Regions from separate parts of the Paenibacillus sp. 1-8 genome, predicted to be linked through region 1. Evidence: predicted binding sites of a transcription regulator. Region 1 holds the regulator's gene; each other region holds the start of a gene.
What was found. Region 1 encodes LexA, which represses DNA repair genes until DNA is damaged. Its sites were predicted from a motif close to CGAACATATGTTCG; they were not measured.
Positions count from the first base shown of each region.

Region 2: a site for LexA is predicted at 1,885-1,898, ahead of recA (recombinase RecA). Genes of this name have one in related genera too.
Region 3: a site for LexA is predicted at 3,762-3,775, ahead of addB (helicase-exonuclease AddAB subunit AddB). Genes of this name have one in related genera too.

Region 1 is NZ_CM149995.1:2,905,777-2,910,767, forward strand. Features, by position in the region: gene AC0WRU_RS13135 (HAD family hydrolase) at 75-869, opposite strand; gene AC0WRU_RS13140 (hypothetical protein) at 1,056-1,565, opposite strand; gene AC0WRU_RS13145 (DUF896 domain-containing protein) at 1,693-1,899, opposite strand; gene AC0WRU_RS13150 (LysM peptidoglycan-binding domain-containing protein) at 1,997-2,365, opposite strand; gene lexA (transcriptional repressor LexA) at 2,555-3,181, shown strand; gene AC0WRU_RS13160 (hypothetical protein) at 3,434-3,736, shown strand; gene AC0WRU_RS13165 (hypothetical protein) at 3,999-4,175, shown strand; gene AC0WRU_RS13170 (LytTR family transcriptional regulator DNA-binding domain-containing protein) at 4,651-4,944, opposite strand; gene AC0WRU_RS13175 (cyclic lactone autoinducer peptide) at 4,987-4,991, opposite strand, start outside.
Region 2 is NZ_CM149995.1:2,159,937-2,164,927, forward strand. Features, by position in the region: gene pgsA (CDP-diacylglycerol--glycerol-3-phosphate 3-phosphatidyltransferase) at 1-355, shown strand, start outside; gene AC0WRU_RS10125 (competence/damage-inducible protein A) at 451-1,719, shown strand; gene recA (recombinase RecA) at 1,968-3,029, shown strand; gene AC0WRU_RS10135 (regulatory protein RecX) at 3,226-3,975, shown strand; gene rny (ribonuclease Y) at 4,349-4,991, shown strand, end outside.
Region 3 is NZ_CM149995.1:3,581,049-3,586,039, reverse strand. Features, by position in the region: gene mtaB (tRNA (N(6)-L-threonylcarbamoyladenosine(37)-C(2))-methylthiotransferase MtaB) at 1-199, shown strand, start outside; gene AC0WRU_RS16415 (NUDIX hydrolase) at 305-739, shown strand; gene AC0WRU_RS16410 (Na/Pi cotransporter family protein) at 729-1,751, opposite strand; gene AC0WRU_RS16405 (class I SAM-dependent rRNA methyltransferase) at 2,232-3,611, shown strand; gene addB (helicase-exonuclease AddAB subunit AddB) at 3,842-4,991, shown strand, end outside.

The DNA of each region.
Region 1 (4,991 bases):
ACTCCCTCTGCTCTGAGATATCTGAGCGGAGGGAGTTTTTTGGCTTGTTACTATAAATAAGAGCCGAAAAGCACTTACTTAAACGATTGAATAATCCCATCCAATTCGGACAGATGCTTAATTTCGAACTTTGGCTTGATTTCTGTAGTATTAGTTTTGGCGTTTCGGTTCACCCACACGGAGTGCACACCTGCCGCCAGAGCCCCTTGAATATCAGTCGTCAGCTTATCCCCCACCATTAAAGCATGTTCAGGCTCAATACCGAGAAGTCCCAAAGCATGCCGGAAAATAGACGGATCAGGCTTTCCTTTACCAAACGAACCTGAAATAACAACGTGATCAAAAAATGGAGCTAGCTGCGGAACGCCATCCAGCTTTTCCTGTTGTAGATCAGGGGAACCGTTTGTCAACAAAAGCAGCTTATACTGCCCTTTTAGCTGCTCCAGAATCTCAAACGTTTCTTCATAAACATGGGGGCGGGAGCGTCTTTCCAAGGCAAATTGGGTTGCCAGCTTTTGCGACAACTCTTCATTATCAATCCCCAGCTTTTGAAGACCTCTACGCCAAGATTCCTTTCGATAAGCAGGGGCCAACTGTTCCAATTGCCGGAATTCAGGCTGCTCTCCTGCCGTAAAATTCGCCCACAATCCTTCAAACGGATTAATACCAATCAATTGAGTAAAACTAAAGGTTTCATAAGACTCATACAAAGCACGCGCTTCCTTGCGGACTGCTTCTTCCAAAGCCTTCGGATCAACGCCTGCTTCCCGGGAACCTGTCTGGCACGCCGCGTCAAATGCCTCTTCTACGCTGCGCTCATCCCACAGAAGTGTATCATCAAGATCGAACATTACCGCCTGAATCGTCATCTGAATTATCCACTCTCTTTCCACTTTATATGTACGCCTGTTCTGCCTTGTTGTGTCTACAAGCATTCCAAATGTGCCCATATTAAGCAAGAGGCCGCGATGTGTTATATGAGATAACATCATGCGACCTTATTTACAGAGGCTACAGCCGACAGACAATTTAAACGATTCGTACCAAAGAAGTCGTTATTTTTTGTCTATTTGAACCTGATTAGATAGCGCAAACTTCTCAAGCCGCTCTGCAATGGCATCCGTATCATAACGGCCCAGTGATTTTGTGAAAATAAAATTGCCACCCTTACCTTTTCTTTCAACCGTTACGTAACCCTTTTCAATCTTGATGGCTTTCATATCCTCTGCTGTCATTGGACGCTCTCTGCCACCCTTCAGCATATACAGCGTGCTCTTTCCAACCTTCAAATAAGGACGACGGATGAAAAAGATAACAGCCAGCATCAAATACAAACCGAATACAAGCCAGTCCATTCCCCGCATGCCAGTCTTAGTCAAAAAATAACTCATGAGCATGTACAAAACTGCAAGTCCAGCCAGCATGATTGGCACGGTAAAATTACGTCCACGGAAAATATCCATTGCAGAACCGGCACCACTAATGGTTTGAATACCTTGCTTTTTACGCGATTTATTCAAATGCGCTGTGTTTTTGCGAACTTTTCTTTCAAATGACCGGGCCATCTCTCAGTTCCCTTCCCAAATATATTGCGTAAAAACCATTGCCACCAATCCTAATCTATATAGATACCAAAAATAGATACCTAAAAAACGAAAAGCAAATTACGCGGGCTAAGCCGCTTTAGCAACATTAATGCGTCAGCCCACCATTTCCCTTCGACGTATCTTCGTCCACAATTTCAATCGTATCAAGTTGCTGCCGGAAATTACGGCGAATATTATCCAAATAAATTTCCCGAAGATTGGCGCGCTCTACTGTTTCCTCTTCCGTCAATCCTTCGGCTTTTGCTTTGCGAGCCAATTCATTGATGCGCTGTACCAAGCTGTCTATATCCAAATTCTGTCCCCTCCATATAAGCAAAGATATAATACACTTTGACATGTAGAAAAGAGCTTGTCAAGGTTCCCTCATTACGTCCTCTGACAAGCTCAGATCAGAAATACGGAAGCTTTAAAATCTGGCCTGCCTGCACTCCCCGATCTTCCAGTCCGTTAATCCGAACAATTCCTTCTATATATACCCGTGTATCCATTCGTTTCGGTTTATGATTGGAGGCAATCTGCCACAATGTATCCCCAGGTTGTACAATAAGTTTGGTCACCTCTTCATTCGAAACCGAAGGAGCCGCGAATACTGTCAGTACACCTGCACCTGCGATCCAGGCAACGATAACCAGAATAAGAAGTTTGGGCAGAAGACTGTTGGAAATGGTCCGTACAAGCTGTGCCCTTCTCTCATTCCGGATATTATGCATCTTTTCTAAATTCATTGGAAAAATACTTTGATATGTGCTATATTTCATCATTGGCTGCGTCCTCCAAACGTTCGTTCTTATATTTTTTCACAATATAACACGAACATTTGTTTTGTTCAATAGAAAAGAGAACAAAAGTTCGTAATTTTTTTAGGGATTATTTAGAACTTATGTTTGTACGAACGGAGGTTCTATGCTATAATTTTCCCAAACGTTACTAAATGGGGTTGATACGGTATGTCTAAGATTTCAAGCCGCCAGCAGGCCATTCTTGAATTTATCCGCAATGAAGTGCGTCTAAAGGGGTATCCCCCTTCTGTGCGCGAAATAGGTGAAGCTGTCGGATTGGCCTCCAGTTCTACGGTTCACGGTCACTTGGATCGTTTGGAGAAAAAGGGCCTGATTCGTCGTGATCCAACGAAACCACGGGCTATCGAGTTACTCGGCCAAGACGAATCGGATAACAGCAACTTGATTAATTACTCTATTAGTCGTGTTCCGGTCGTCGGCAAAGTAACAGCCGGTTTGCCGATTACAGCAACAGAAAATATTGAAGATTACTTTCCTCTTCCCCAGCATTTTGTTGGTGAGGATAAGATGTTCATGTTATCTGTTGTAGGAGAAAGCATGATTGAGGCTGGTATTGCCAACGGAGACTATGTCATTGTACGTCAGCAGCAGACAGCCGATAACGGCGACATTGTCGTCGCCATGACGGACGAGGACGAAGCTACTGTTAAAACTTTTTACAAGGAAAAAGATCATATCCGACTTCAACCGGAAAATCCAGCCTTTGAACCGCTTCGCCTGACGCACGTCAGTATTTTGGGCAAGGTTGTAGGACTCTTCCGGGACTTCCACTGATTTTTCATTTTTCAGCCCCGTTATTCTTCCCGCTACAACAAAACCGGCTGCCCATAGCAGGCCGGTTTTGTATTGATCTTATTTACATAGAATCTACCTCACTACTATCCTTTTCCCTTTTGATAGCCCATGGATTAATCGGTATATATCTGCAATTACTGTTCTGCTTATTGGGGGGTCAAAAAGAACTTTGTAATTATTTTGGATAAATATGGTATATTAATATTTATAGTTTTATTAAGGAGAGATTAAATGAAAAAAATTATAATTTCAGTGTTTATTATGACTTTTATCGTAATAGGTTTTACAGGTCCAACAATGGATTATGTGTATGCTAAGGAGAATTCAACCAGAACAACCTTTGATCGCATTCATTACATACAAATAATTATCCATTTTAAATCATTGGAAAAGCAACTTGAAGCTGTACTTTCCGAAAGAAATAACTACCCAGAGGACAGTCCAGCATATAAAGAGCTTTCTGAACAAATGAATCACATTCTTGAGCAGGAAACATATTACCAGAAAAAACTTAAAGCCCTTTATAGTAAGTAATATACTTCTCCCCGTTTGTTATCTTCACTTTTATCATTTTGCTCGTGCTGATCTACTGTAACTTTTCCTACAACGTAAAGTTGGTAAGGATAAGGCAGGTAAGCATGAGTTTTTTTGCGTTCCTTACCTTTATACTTTATTAGTTTCTAAATATCAGGGTCATAGGTAATAGCTTCATTTTGGTTTTAATAGATTTATGCTGATACATTGTTAGTGCTACTGACATATGAATAAAGTAGACCTTAGCAAAGGAGATATGCAGATGATCAAAAATAGAGTCAAAACGTATAAGCATCGTATTGGTAAGAACAAATTTCTGGTCGTAAAAGTCTTTCAAGCCGCTGCTGCCGAAACAAGAAGCGGTAACGCACTAGCCACCAATGCATTGAACATCAAAATTTCCAAGCGCAACCGTAAGCGGAATCATAAACGCTTCTAAGATTCATCGTACCTTCTTTTCTTTTCCTGTGAAAGGAGGTGATATCATGTGTAAAAAACATTTCAAACGTAATGTGAGAAGAAGAGGATTATCGATCCGTTCAAATCAAAGAGCTATTGCGCGCGCTAGAGGTAATGCACTGGCCGTTAATCTGTTTAGCGTAAATGATAGACAACGCAGACGTTAATGATTGTTTTTAAGCGAAAAGCGGGAAGGATTTCTTCCCGCTTTTTTGTGCCGCATTATAGTGTAAAACGGAAATTCAACCAATAATAAGGGGCTTGAAATTCGAAACTCTTACCTATATCAATTCCTAAAATTAGGGACATATGAACAAAAATCAGGGTGATGAATGTCTCTTATGATTCGACAATATAAGCCGAGTTATTTTTGACAAAAAAAGAGCCGCTATCTAGTAGCAACTCCAGTGAAGATTATGTTCGAATTAATGAAACCCATTTCCTCTATACCCTCGTCAAATCGGTGATAAGAGATCGGACACCTCTTCGATGTTTTTGTTATTCACATTCAAAGTAAGCGTCTTTGAAAATGCCATTAACAATTTCACCTTTTCCACATTCAGAGTATTGCTTCTGTCCACAAACCCATTATTATTCAGGAAGCTTTCCCAATGTCTTAGGGTGCCGATCATGTAATATGTTTTTTCGAATGTGTGAACTAGAATCTGATCCCTCTTACGTCCTTTAGATATGAAAAGAACCTTGTCTACTGGTATGTTTTCGCCCTTGTTAAATACCTCGAGAATCATCAGCTGAGACGGTTAAGTTTAGCATTTCATATATTTCCCACTTTATT
Region 2 (4,991 bases), 750 kb from region 1:
GGACCCTCTTGCGGATAAGCTTTTGGTAACTGCTATTTTGGTTTCTTTGGTGGAATTGGGCAAGATTGATTCGTGGATTGTTGTTGTCATTGTTAGCCGTGAGTTTGCGGTTACCGGTCTGCGTCAAATTGCTTTACTGGATGGCTCTGTGGTCGCTGCAAGCAACTGGGGCAAAATAAAGACTGTCATCCAGATCGTTGCCATTGTAGCGTTACTCATTAATAATTTCCCGTTTGTTTTTCTGGGTATTCCGTTTGATTTGATAGCGATATGGGCGGCTGCGTTAATTACCATTTACTCGGGCATTGACTATTTTGTAAAGAACAGTCATTTACTCCGCTCCTCCAAGGTTTAACAGGATACGTTTCATGGGAACAGCGATAGGGAGTTTGCTTATTGCTGTTTCTTTGTATAATTCCCACAACATTCGCTCTACAGGAGGCAGAAACAATGAAAGCTGAAATCATCGCAGTAGGAACTGAATTATTGCTTGGACAAATTGTGAATACAAATGCCCAATATTTGTCACAAGAGTTGGCTACGATTGGGATTGATGTATATTTTCAGACGGTTGTCGGCGATAACATGGATCGACTTCAGGAAGCGGTGCGTCTGGCTCAGAAGCGTGCGGATATTATTTTGTTCTCGGGTGGTTTGGGACCGACTCAGGATGATTTGACAAAAGATGCAATTGCTGCTGTGCTGGGGCGTAAATTGCATATAGACCGTCTCGCTATGGATAAGCTGGAACAGTTTTTCCGTAATCGCGGTGTGGAGATGACCGAGAATAACCGCCGTCAGGCGCTTTCTATTGAAGGAGCTATCCCTCTTGAAAATGAGACAGGGCTGGCTGTGGGCGATGCGATTGCACAGGAAGGTAAATATTATGTGATTTTGCCTGGTCCGCCGAAGGAACTTAAGCCGATGTTCGAGAATCAGGCAAAACCTTGGTTGCTCCAGCAAGCGCTGAGCGGTAAGGAAATGTCGATTTATTCGAAAATGCTAAAGTTTGCAGGAATCGGTGAGTCTGCTCTCGAAACCCGGTTGCTGGATCTGATCAAATCACAGACAGACCCGACCATTGCTCCTTATGCCAAGGAGGGAGAGGTCACGATCCGTATATCCACCAAGGCGGCCAGCGAGAGCGAGGCGCTGGTTAAGCTGGGGGCTACGGAAGCAGAAATTCAGCAGCGTCTTTCGGAATACATGTATGCGAGCGAGGACGTCACGCTGGAGAAGGTTATTGTGGATTTGATGTCCAATCGCGGACTGACTGTTAGCGCGGCAGAAAGCTGCACAGGTGGAATGCTGATGGAGCACATCACTTCCGTTCCAGGCAGCTCAGTTATGTTTCAGGGCGGTATCGTGTGTTATTCCAATGAAATGAAGAAGAAGCTGCTCAACGTGCCTCATGATTATTTGGAGGGGGACAATGCGCCCGGCGCAGTAAGCGAGGAAGTAGCCCTTGTCCTTGCGGAGCAGGCAAGAATGGTCATGGACACTGATTTCGGACTCTCGGTTACAGGTGTAGCTGGACCCGGATATTCTGAGCGGAAGCCAGTCGGTCTGGTTTATATCGGTATTGCCGAGCGTGACAAGGAAACTGAGGTTTACGAGCTGAAGCTGAGCGGGAATCGTGAAACGATCCGGTTGCGGTCTGTTAAGGCAATCCTGTACAGATTATGGCGCAGACTGGTGGAAAATGAGAAGCTCTCTTAAGGAGCTGTATACGACGCGAGTTTTCATAGAGTTGTTTTAGGTAGACGATTAATGGTATAATCATATTATCGGAAGAACCGTTGCAAAAGCTTTTTTGCCTGCGGTTCTTTTTTTGATTTAAGAGACAGATGGAAGTATAGAAGAGAACCTACCAAACAAAAAAAACGAATGTATGTTCGAAAAAATGCTTGGCAAGCGTGTCAAAACAAGGTATTATTAAACTACAAACAATGAAGGATGTGAGTTTATTGTCAGATCGTCGTGCTGCGCTGGATATGGCGCTCCGTCAAATAGAAAAGCAATTCGGTAAAGGTTCCATTATGAAGTTGGGTGAGTCCACCCACATGCAAGTGGAAACAATTCCCAGTGGTTCGATTGCTTTGGATATTGCGTTAGGAACGGGCGGCTTCCCGAGAGGCCGAATTATTGAAGTATATGGACCAGAATCATCCGGTAAAACAACGGTAGCTCTTCACGCTATAGCAGAGGTACAAAAAACAGGCGGACAAGCCGCTTTTATCGACGCCGAGCATGCTCTTGATCCGTCGTATGCCAGCAAGCTGGGTGTCAATATTGATGAGTTGTTGCTATCGCAGCCAGATACAGGAGAGCAAGCACTTGAGATTGCCGAAGCGCTTGTACGTAGTGGAGCAGTAGACATTATTGTTGTTGACTCTGTAGCGGCACTTGTGCCAAAAGCGGAGATTGAAGGTGAAATGGGAGATTCCCATGTTGGTCTTCAAGCCCGTTTAATGTCACAGGCATTGCGTAAGCTGTCCGGTGCTATTAACAAGTCGAACACCATTGCTATCTTTATTAACCAATTACGTGAAAAAATAGGTGTTATGTTCGGTAACCCTGAAACGACACCAGGTGGACGTGCTCTGAAATTTTATTCTACAGTTCGTTTGGATGTCCGCCGCATTGAAAGCTTGAAAAACGGTAATGATATTGTAGGTAACCGCACACGTATTAAAGTGGTGAAGAACAAAGTCGCACCTCCTTTCCGTCAGGCGGAAGTGGACATTATGTACGGCGAGGGCATCTCCAAGGCAGGCAGTTTGATCGACATTGGTACGGAGTATGACATTGTTGATAAGAGCGGAGCCTGGTATTCCTATGAAGGTGAACGACTAGGTCAGGGCCGTGAAAATGCGAAGCAATTTTTGAAGGAAAATCCGAACATTGCTAGCGCGATCGAACAAAAAATTCGGGTGGCCAGCAATTTGATTACGACGGTAGCTCCGCCGACAGAAGAAGAGTTGGCACAGCAAGCCAAGGAAGAACAGGAATTGCTGGAGCTTGAATAAAGCTTGGTGAATCCTGATTTTGTGAACTGGAGCCAAGGGTTATGGCACAGCCGTTTGAATAGCATGATTCTGATGCCCTGTACAGTTGTGCAGGGTATTTTTGCATCGAATGTGGCCTGCGTGTCAGCTGCATTTTACTTTTGCGTGGCGGGCGTTCTCAGCTTGCTTTCGTGAATATCAAAGTGAGGGAAGCACATTGCAATTGGAAGATGAAGGTGAACACACTTCGAAGGAAAATGAGCAGCAAGGCATTTCCCTTTTTCCTGATCATGAGGAATTGATGGTTACGAGGGTGGAACAGGGGCAGGGTAGGAAACGCGGAAGATACACGATTCATTTTGGCCCGTATTCATTGTCCATATTGGAAGATGTAATGATCAAGTACAATATGTTCAAAGGAACGACTTTCGTCAAAAAGGAGCTGGAAGAAATCGTTCTGGCGGACGAAAAGCAACAGGCATACGTGCACGCGCTTCGTTATTTGGGACGAAAGCCGCGTACACGTCAGGAGATTGAGCAGCGTTTGACGCAAAAGGAAATGGGTCAAGCTGTTATTGATGAAGTGTTGAACCGTCTGGAGCGGGAGCGACTTGTGGATGACGATCTATACGCCCGTCAGTGGGCAAGACAGCGCATAACGAGCCAGCGGAAGGGGAAGATGTGGGTAAGGCAGGAACTGCGTCAAAAGGGCATCTCTAAAGCCTCTATCGGGGAAGCTTTAGGTGAGGTCAGCGATCAGGAGGAATGGGAGAGCGCTTTGGTTGTCGGACGCAAGAAATGGAATCAGGTGCGTGGAGATATAATGGAGAAAAAACGCAAAACGTATCCCTTTCTTATGAGGCGCGGATATTCGGGAGATATGACACGCCGCGTAGTTAATCATCTCACGATGGCCGAGCAAGATGGGACTTCCGGTGACGAGGAATTATCGCAGTGGGATGAATAGTTGTTAAACAGTTGGGTATCCATTAGCTGGCACAAGTGAACAGGATGAGCTGGCTATCGTATGGAAAGCCACATGGTAATCTACTAAAGTTTGCATTCCCTTGACAATGCCATTTGTCAAATAATAAAATATACATGAAACGATGCTTGTGGAACACCCTTTTTCCTTCCAAAAAAGCGGAGTCCATGGGTACGTTCTCATCGCCAAATAACAAGTGATGCCGCTATGCCAGGCGGAATTGTACATGTGAAAGCATGTGCATATGAAATGAAACGGCGCATGCCGTTATCTTAGTTTGACGATCAAAGCTAATGTGACAATTGCAAAAAGTCCCAAGGAATGCCTTGGAGGAACCAACGAGGAGGTGAACAGTATGATGACTGCGATCTGGTTCGTTCTCGTTGCTGTAGCCGCGTTATTCTTTGGGTTCGGGATTGGTTATTTTATTCGCAAATCTATTGCAGAGGCTAAAATCTCCAGTGCGGAAGAAGCTGCCGCGCAAATCGTGGAGAACGCGAAAAAAGAGGCAGAAGCGCTGAAGAAGGAAACGGTATTGGAAGCGAAAGATGAAATTCACCGCATCCGTGCCGAAGCTGAAAAGGAAACTCGTGAGCGTCGTAATGAAATTCAACGGCAGGAACGAAGACTGCTGCAAAAAGAAGAGTCGCTGGATAAAAAATTGGAATCGCTGGAACGTAAAGAAGAACAAGTGGCCAACAAAGAGAAACGAATCGATGAAACCCAGCAGCAGATTGATTTGATTTACAAGAGTCAGGTAACTGAGCTGGAGCGTATTTCCAATCTGACGACGGAAGATGCGAGAAGTATTATTCTGTCCAACGTAGAACAGGAAGTTCGTCATGAAACCGCTCAGATGATTAAGGAAATTGAGCAACAGGCCAAAGAAGAAGCGGACAAAAAGTCTCGTGAAATCATCACACTGGCCATCCAACGCTGTGCAGCGGACCATGTGGCGGAAACGACGGTTTCCGTGGTCACATTGCCGAATGAAGAAA
Region 3 (4,991 bases), 680 kb from region 1:
TCCGGAAGTTGCGCCGAAAGGGACCGAAGATAGCGGCATGCTTCACGGTTACAGTGACAATTACATTCAACTGGTGTTTGAAGGTTCTGAGGATCTGGTGGGCAAGGTGTGCCGCGTGAAGCTGACGAAGGCGGGCGTTAATGAAAGTGAAGGCCAATTGGTCCGTGTGCTGGAGAATGGACTGCAAACAGCCCTATAATAACTAAAAAAAGCCTGAACAGGCAATAGAGATGGCAAACAAGGGTTTCGCCTTTCCTTACAGGGAGGACGGAATCCTTGTTGCGCAAGGAAAGGGGATTACAGGATGGCAGCAAAAAAGGAAATTTCCGCAGGCGGTGTTGTGTACCGTAAACAGGGGGAGCAGCTTGAAATTCAGTTGATTACCGACCGATACGGCAAGGTCTCCTTGGCTAAAGGCAAAATGGAGCCGGGAGAAACGATCGAACAGACGGCTTTGCGTGAAATTCGTGAGGAAACAGGGCTGAACGGACGGATTATCCAGCATGTAGATATGATTGCTTATACGTATCAGCATCCTGAATTCGGAGAAGTGGACAAGGAAGTTCATTATTATCTCGTAGAGGCACTGGATGGGGATTTACAGGCACAGATTGAAGAAATTAAAGGTGTTGCGTGGCATACGCCTGAGGAAGCATGGCGTCTCCAGCACCAAGGCGGATATGACAACAATGATGTCATTTTGAGCAAGGCGCTGTCCATGCTTGGAATTAACGTTTGATGATGTTGGGAGACATGCGATTCTCCAAACGTGTCCATACAGGTAAATAGCAGACTGGCAAGACAAGCAGAGAGCTGATCACGTTAAACAGGGTTTGGGCATGGGCGACCTTGGCTCCAGGCTCGGCGGATATCCAGGCGGCTGCCATTTCCAGCCCGGGGATCAGCGGCATAAACAGCAACGCCCCGCCTACGTTCAGCAGTACATGGGACCAGGCCACAAATTTGCCGGATACGCTGCCGCCAACAGCGGCAATCAGGGCCGTCACGCAGGTGCCAACGTTGGAGCCAACGACGATGGCGATACCCACATCGGCTGGCAAAGCTCCCGCAGCAGCGAGGCTGATCGCCATGCCGATAACGGCGGCACTGCTGTGAACCAGTGCGGTCAGGCAGGCCCCAGCGGCGAAGGCCCACCACATGTTGGCCGCAGCGTGGTCAAGAAACCAGCGGAACAACCCGGCCTGCTCAATCCAAGGGCCGATTGTTTGCATCACGCGGATACCCGCAAGGATCAGCGAAAATCCGGCAAAGGCGAGGCTGATATATTGTACAGCCTGCGGACGGCTGAGTTGATTGGGGCTGGATGGTGGCCCGGCAGACGCATACTGACGGCTGGAGACAGCCTCGCCCCACAGGACGGCGGCGCTCCAGCAAAGCAACGAGCCGCAGAGCAGCGGAACAGCCAGCTTGCCTAGCTGGAGACCCATTAGCTCGGTGGTCAGGCAGGTACCAATATTGGTGCCGAGGATGATGCCGAGCGTGCGGCCGTAGGTCAACAGCCCGGCGTTGACCAGTCCGATGGTCAGCACCGTTACAGCGGTGCTGCTTTGCAGTAGGGCGGTAATGCCTGAGCTGAACAGCATGCCCCGCCAAGGGGAAACGGTGGCTCGGTTCAGCCAGCGGGTGAGGAAGGGGCCAGCCAAATGCCGGAGGGCCGCTTCCATCAGCTTCATCCCGCCCAAGAAAATAAGCAGCCCACCGCACAGCGGCAAAATAACATGAATAAACACGGGCGTAGCCCCTTTTCTAAAGGTATTTTATGTTGGTGACTGAGGCGCTTCGCAGCTCATTTGATCTTACGAATCCTTAAAATTATGATATTTTTTTGAGTTACTTTTAGCGTGAACCGAAGCATACCGATTCTTTCACAGTAACGCTAAAGCGCTTATGTAACAGCCTATGATCTGTCGAGGACAGCCATGACAAGCATGACCGAGCTGTTTTTTTAGGAAAACGAAAATTTTTATAGAACTTCACAAGCTTTAAAATGTGACGTCGATATAAAGGCGGCAGTAGCGTAGCGGTTCATTTGAATCTGAAGAAGCGTAGCGTTCGCCTTTGCAGGGGGATTCTTACCATTAAATCATTTATAAAATCTAGAGAATCCCCCTGCAACAGCGATCGTAAGATCAAATGAACCGCGGAGCCGCGCCCCATCGAACACCACACTTTTAACACTTTGAGTAATCCAAGAATGGGAGTGAAAGACTTTGCCTTCAGTAATATTGGAACGCAGCCGCAAAAAAAGGCTGGAGCACGCGCACCCCTGGGTGTTTAAAAATGAAATAGCCAAGGTGGAGGGTGAACCGGAGGCAGGTGATCTGGTCAATATCGTAAACCATCAGGGCCGTTATTTAGCGACGGGTTACTATAATCCAGCCTCACAAATTACGGTGCGTGTGATGTCCTACGAGCCGCTGGAAGCGATGGATCAAAGCTTTTTTGCCAAACGCTTCCGCGATTGTCTGGAGCACCGTGAACGTTTTGTGACCGGGGGAGACGCGTATCGGCTGGTATACGGCGAGGCTGATTTTTTACCCGGGCTGATTGTTGACCGTTTTGGCGACGTGTTGGTCGTACAATTATTAACGCTCGGTATGGATCGCCGCAGGGAAGAAATCAGGGACGCACTCGTTGACGTGATTGGTCCTGTCGGTATATATGAGCGCAGTGATGTGTCTATCCGCGAGTTGGAGGGACTGGAACAGACCAAGGGGCCTTTATATGGCGACTGCCCGCGTCATGTTGTGGTAACGGAAAATGGCTTGCATATCAAGGTTGATATCGTTGAGGGCCAGAAGACAGGCTACTTCTTCGACCAGCGTGAGAATCGTGCGGCGATTGCGCCGCTGATGACGGGTTGGGGAGGACGCAGCGGAATTACGCTACAGGAAGTAGCAGCAGAGCAGGGTGACGGTGGCACAGCGGTCATGAAGCCTGTGAACAAAAGCGGCAAGGTTGTGGAGTTCCCATTCTGGGATGGTGCAACCGTGCTGGAATGCTTTTCACATACGGGAAGCTTTACGCTCAATGCCTGCAAATACGGTGCTAAAAAAGTAACTTGTCTTGATATTTCCGAGCACGCGATTGAAAGCGCACGGGATAATGTCAAGCTGAACGGCTTTGAGGAACGCGTGGAGTTTGTCGTGGACGATGCTTTCCAATATTTGCGCAATCAGGTTAAAGGCGTAGAGGAACGCACCGCGCGGGCCGGGGGTAAAGGAGATACTTCCAAGCCGCTGACAGCAGGGGGCGGACGTACCTTTGATGTGGTGATTCTTGATCCGCCAGCCTTTGCCAAAACCAAGAATGCGGTCAAAGGAGCTACGCGGGGATATAAGGATATTAACCTGCACGGGATGAAGCTGGTCAATGAGGGCGGCTATTTGGTGACTGCGAGCTGTTCATTCCACATGCGGCCAGAGCTGTTTCTGGACACGATTAAGGAAGCAGCGGCAGATGCCGGAAAAATCCTCCGTCTGGTGGATTGGAGAGCGGCTGGCAAGGACCATCCCCAAATTTTAGGTGTGGAAGAAGGACATTACTTGAAATTTGCCATTTTTGAGGTGCGTAGCCGGACACAACTGTAGAATTCATACACAGTCAACCGCCTTATAAGGTAGCTGAATAAGTAGATTAGCTCGTTTTATCCATAGATCAGTCCTGTAGAGAAGGCATGAACCAAGCCAACCTGCGGGACTGTTTGTTTTTTTGAGGGAGGATAAAATGCTACAAGATGGCAAACGTACGTTCTTTTCTCCCTTGCCTCATATGCTATACTGTTGAATAGAATGTTGTTCGTTGGAAAGGAGGCCGCATCATGTCGGTTCGTTTGGTAATTGGCCGCTCAGGCAGCGGCAAAAGCACGTTAATCCGCCGTGAAATGACGGCTATGCTACGCGAGGAACCGCTAGGCAAGCCTATGCTGTTACTTGTGCCGGAGCAATCGTCATTTGCTTCCGAGCATGCGCTGCTTACAGAAGCCGGAAACGGTATTCAGGGGACGGTGCGCGCCCAGGTCATGGGATTCCATCGTCTTGCCTATTTGGTCATGCAGGAAACCGGGGGTTCGGCGCTGGTACCTGTGACGGCGGAAGGCAAGAAGATGCTTTTATATAAAATTATTCGTCGTCGCAAGGATGAGCTGAGTTTATTTAAGGATTCGGGAGACCAGTTGGGCTTTGTAGATCGGTTAAATACGCTGTTTACAGAGCTGAAGCAGTACGGGAATGATACCCGGTCTGTACCGGAGCAACTGGAGCGAATGAATGCGGCGGGGGAATCGACTCCGATTTTGCGCGGCAAGCTCAAGGATATCAGTCTGATCTATGAGGATTTTGAAAGAGAGCTGGCGCTTAAATATATTGACGGCGAGGATACGCTGCGTATGCTGGTGGAGCAGATTGCCGAATCTTCCATTGTACGTGGAGCGGATATTTGGATGGATGGCTACCGCAGGTTTACGCCGCACGAATACAAGGTGGTGGAGCAGCTTATGCTGCACGCTTCTTCGTTGACGATCGCGCTGACCTGCAACCGCAGCTACGAGAGTGGACAGCTTCCGCATGAACTGGATTTATTTCATCCTGCGGCGGCTACCTATGTAAAGCTTAAAGGGATGGCAGACGAGCTGATGATCGATACGCAGACACAATTGCTGCGACCTGATCCGCTTCCGAGATTTAAGGACCGTCCGGCGTTGGCGTATCTGGAGGCAGATTTTGAACGGCGTGCGGGGTATCGGAATCAGGAACGACCCATGCGTCAGCAGCAGATGCGGGAGCAATGGAAAGACAAGCAGCCAGAAGAAATCAAACTGTATGCGGCAGCGAACCGACGTGTGGAGCTGGAGGGTGCAGTGCGCGAAATGCGCCGCCTGGCCCGAGATGAGGGAGCACGTTATCGGGAAATGGCGCTGTTCGTACGCCAGATTGAGGATTATGAGCCGTGGGTGGAGCCGATATTCAAAC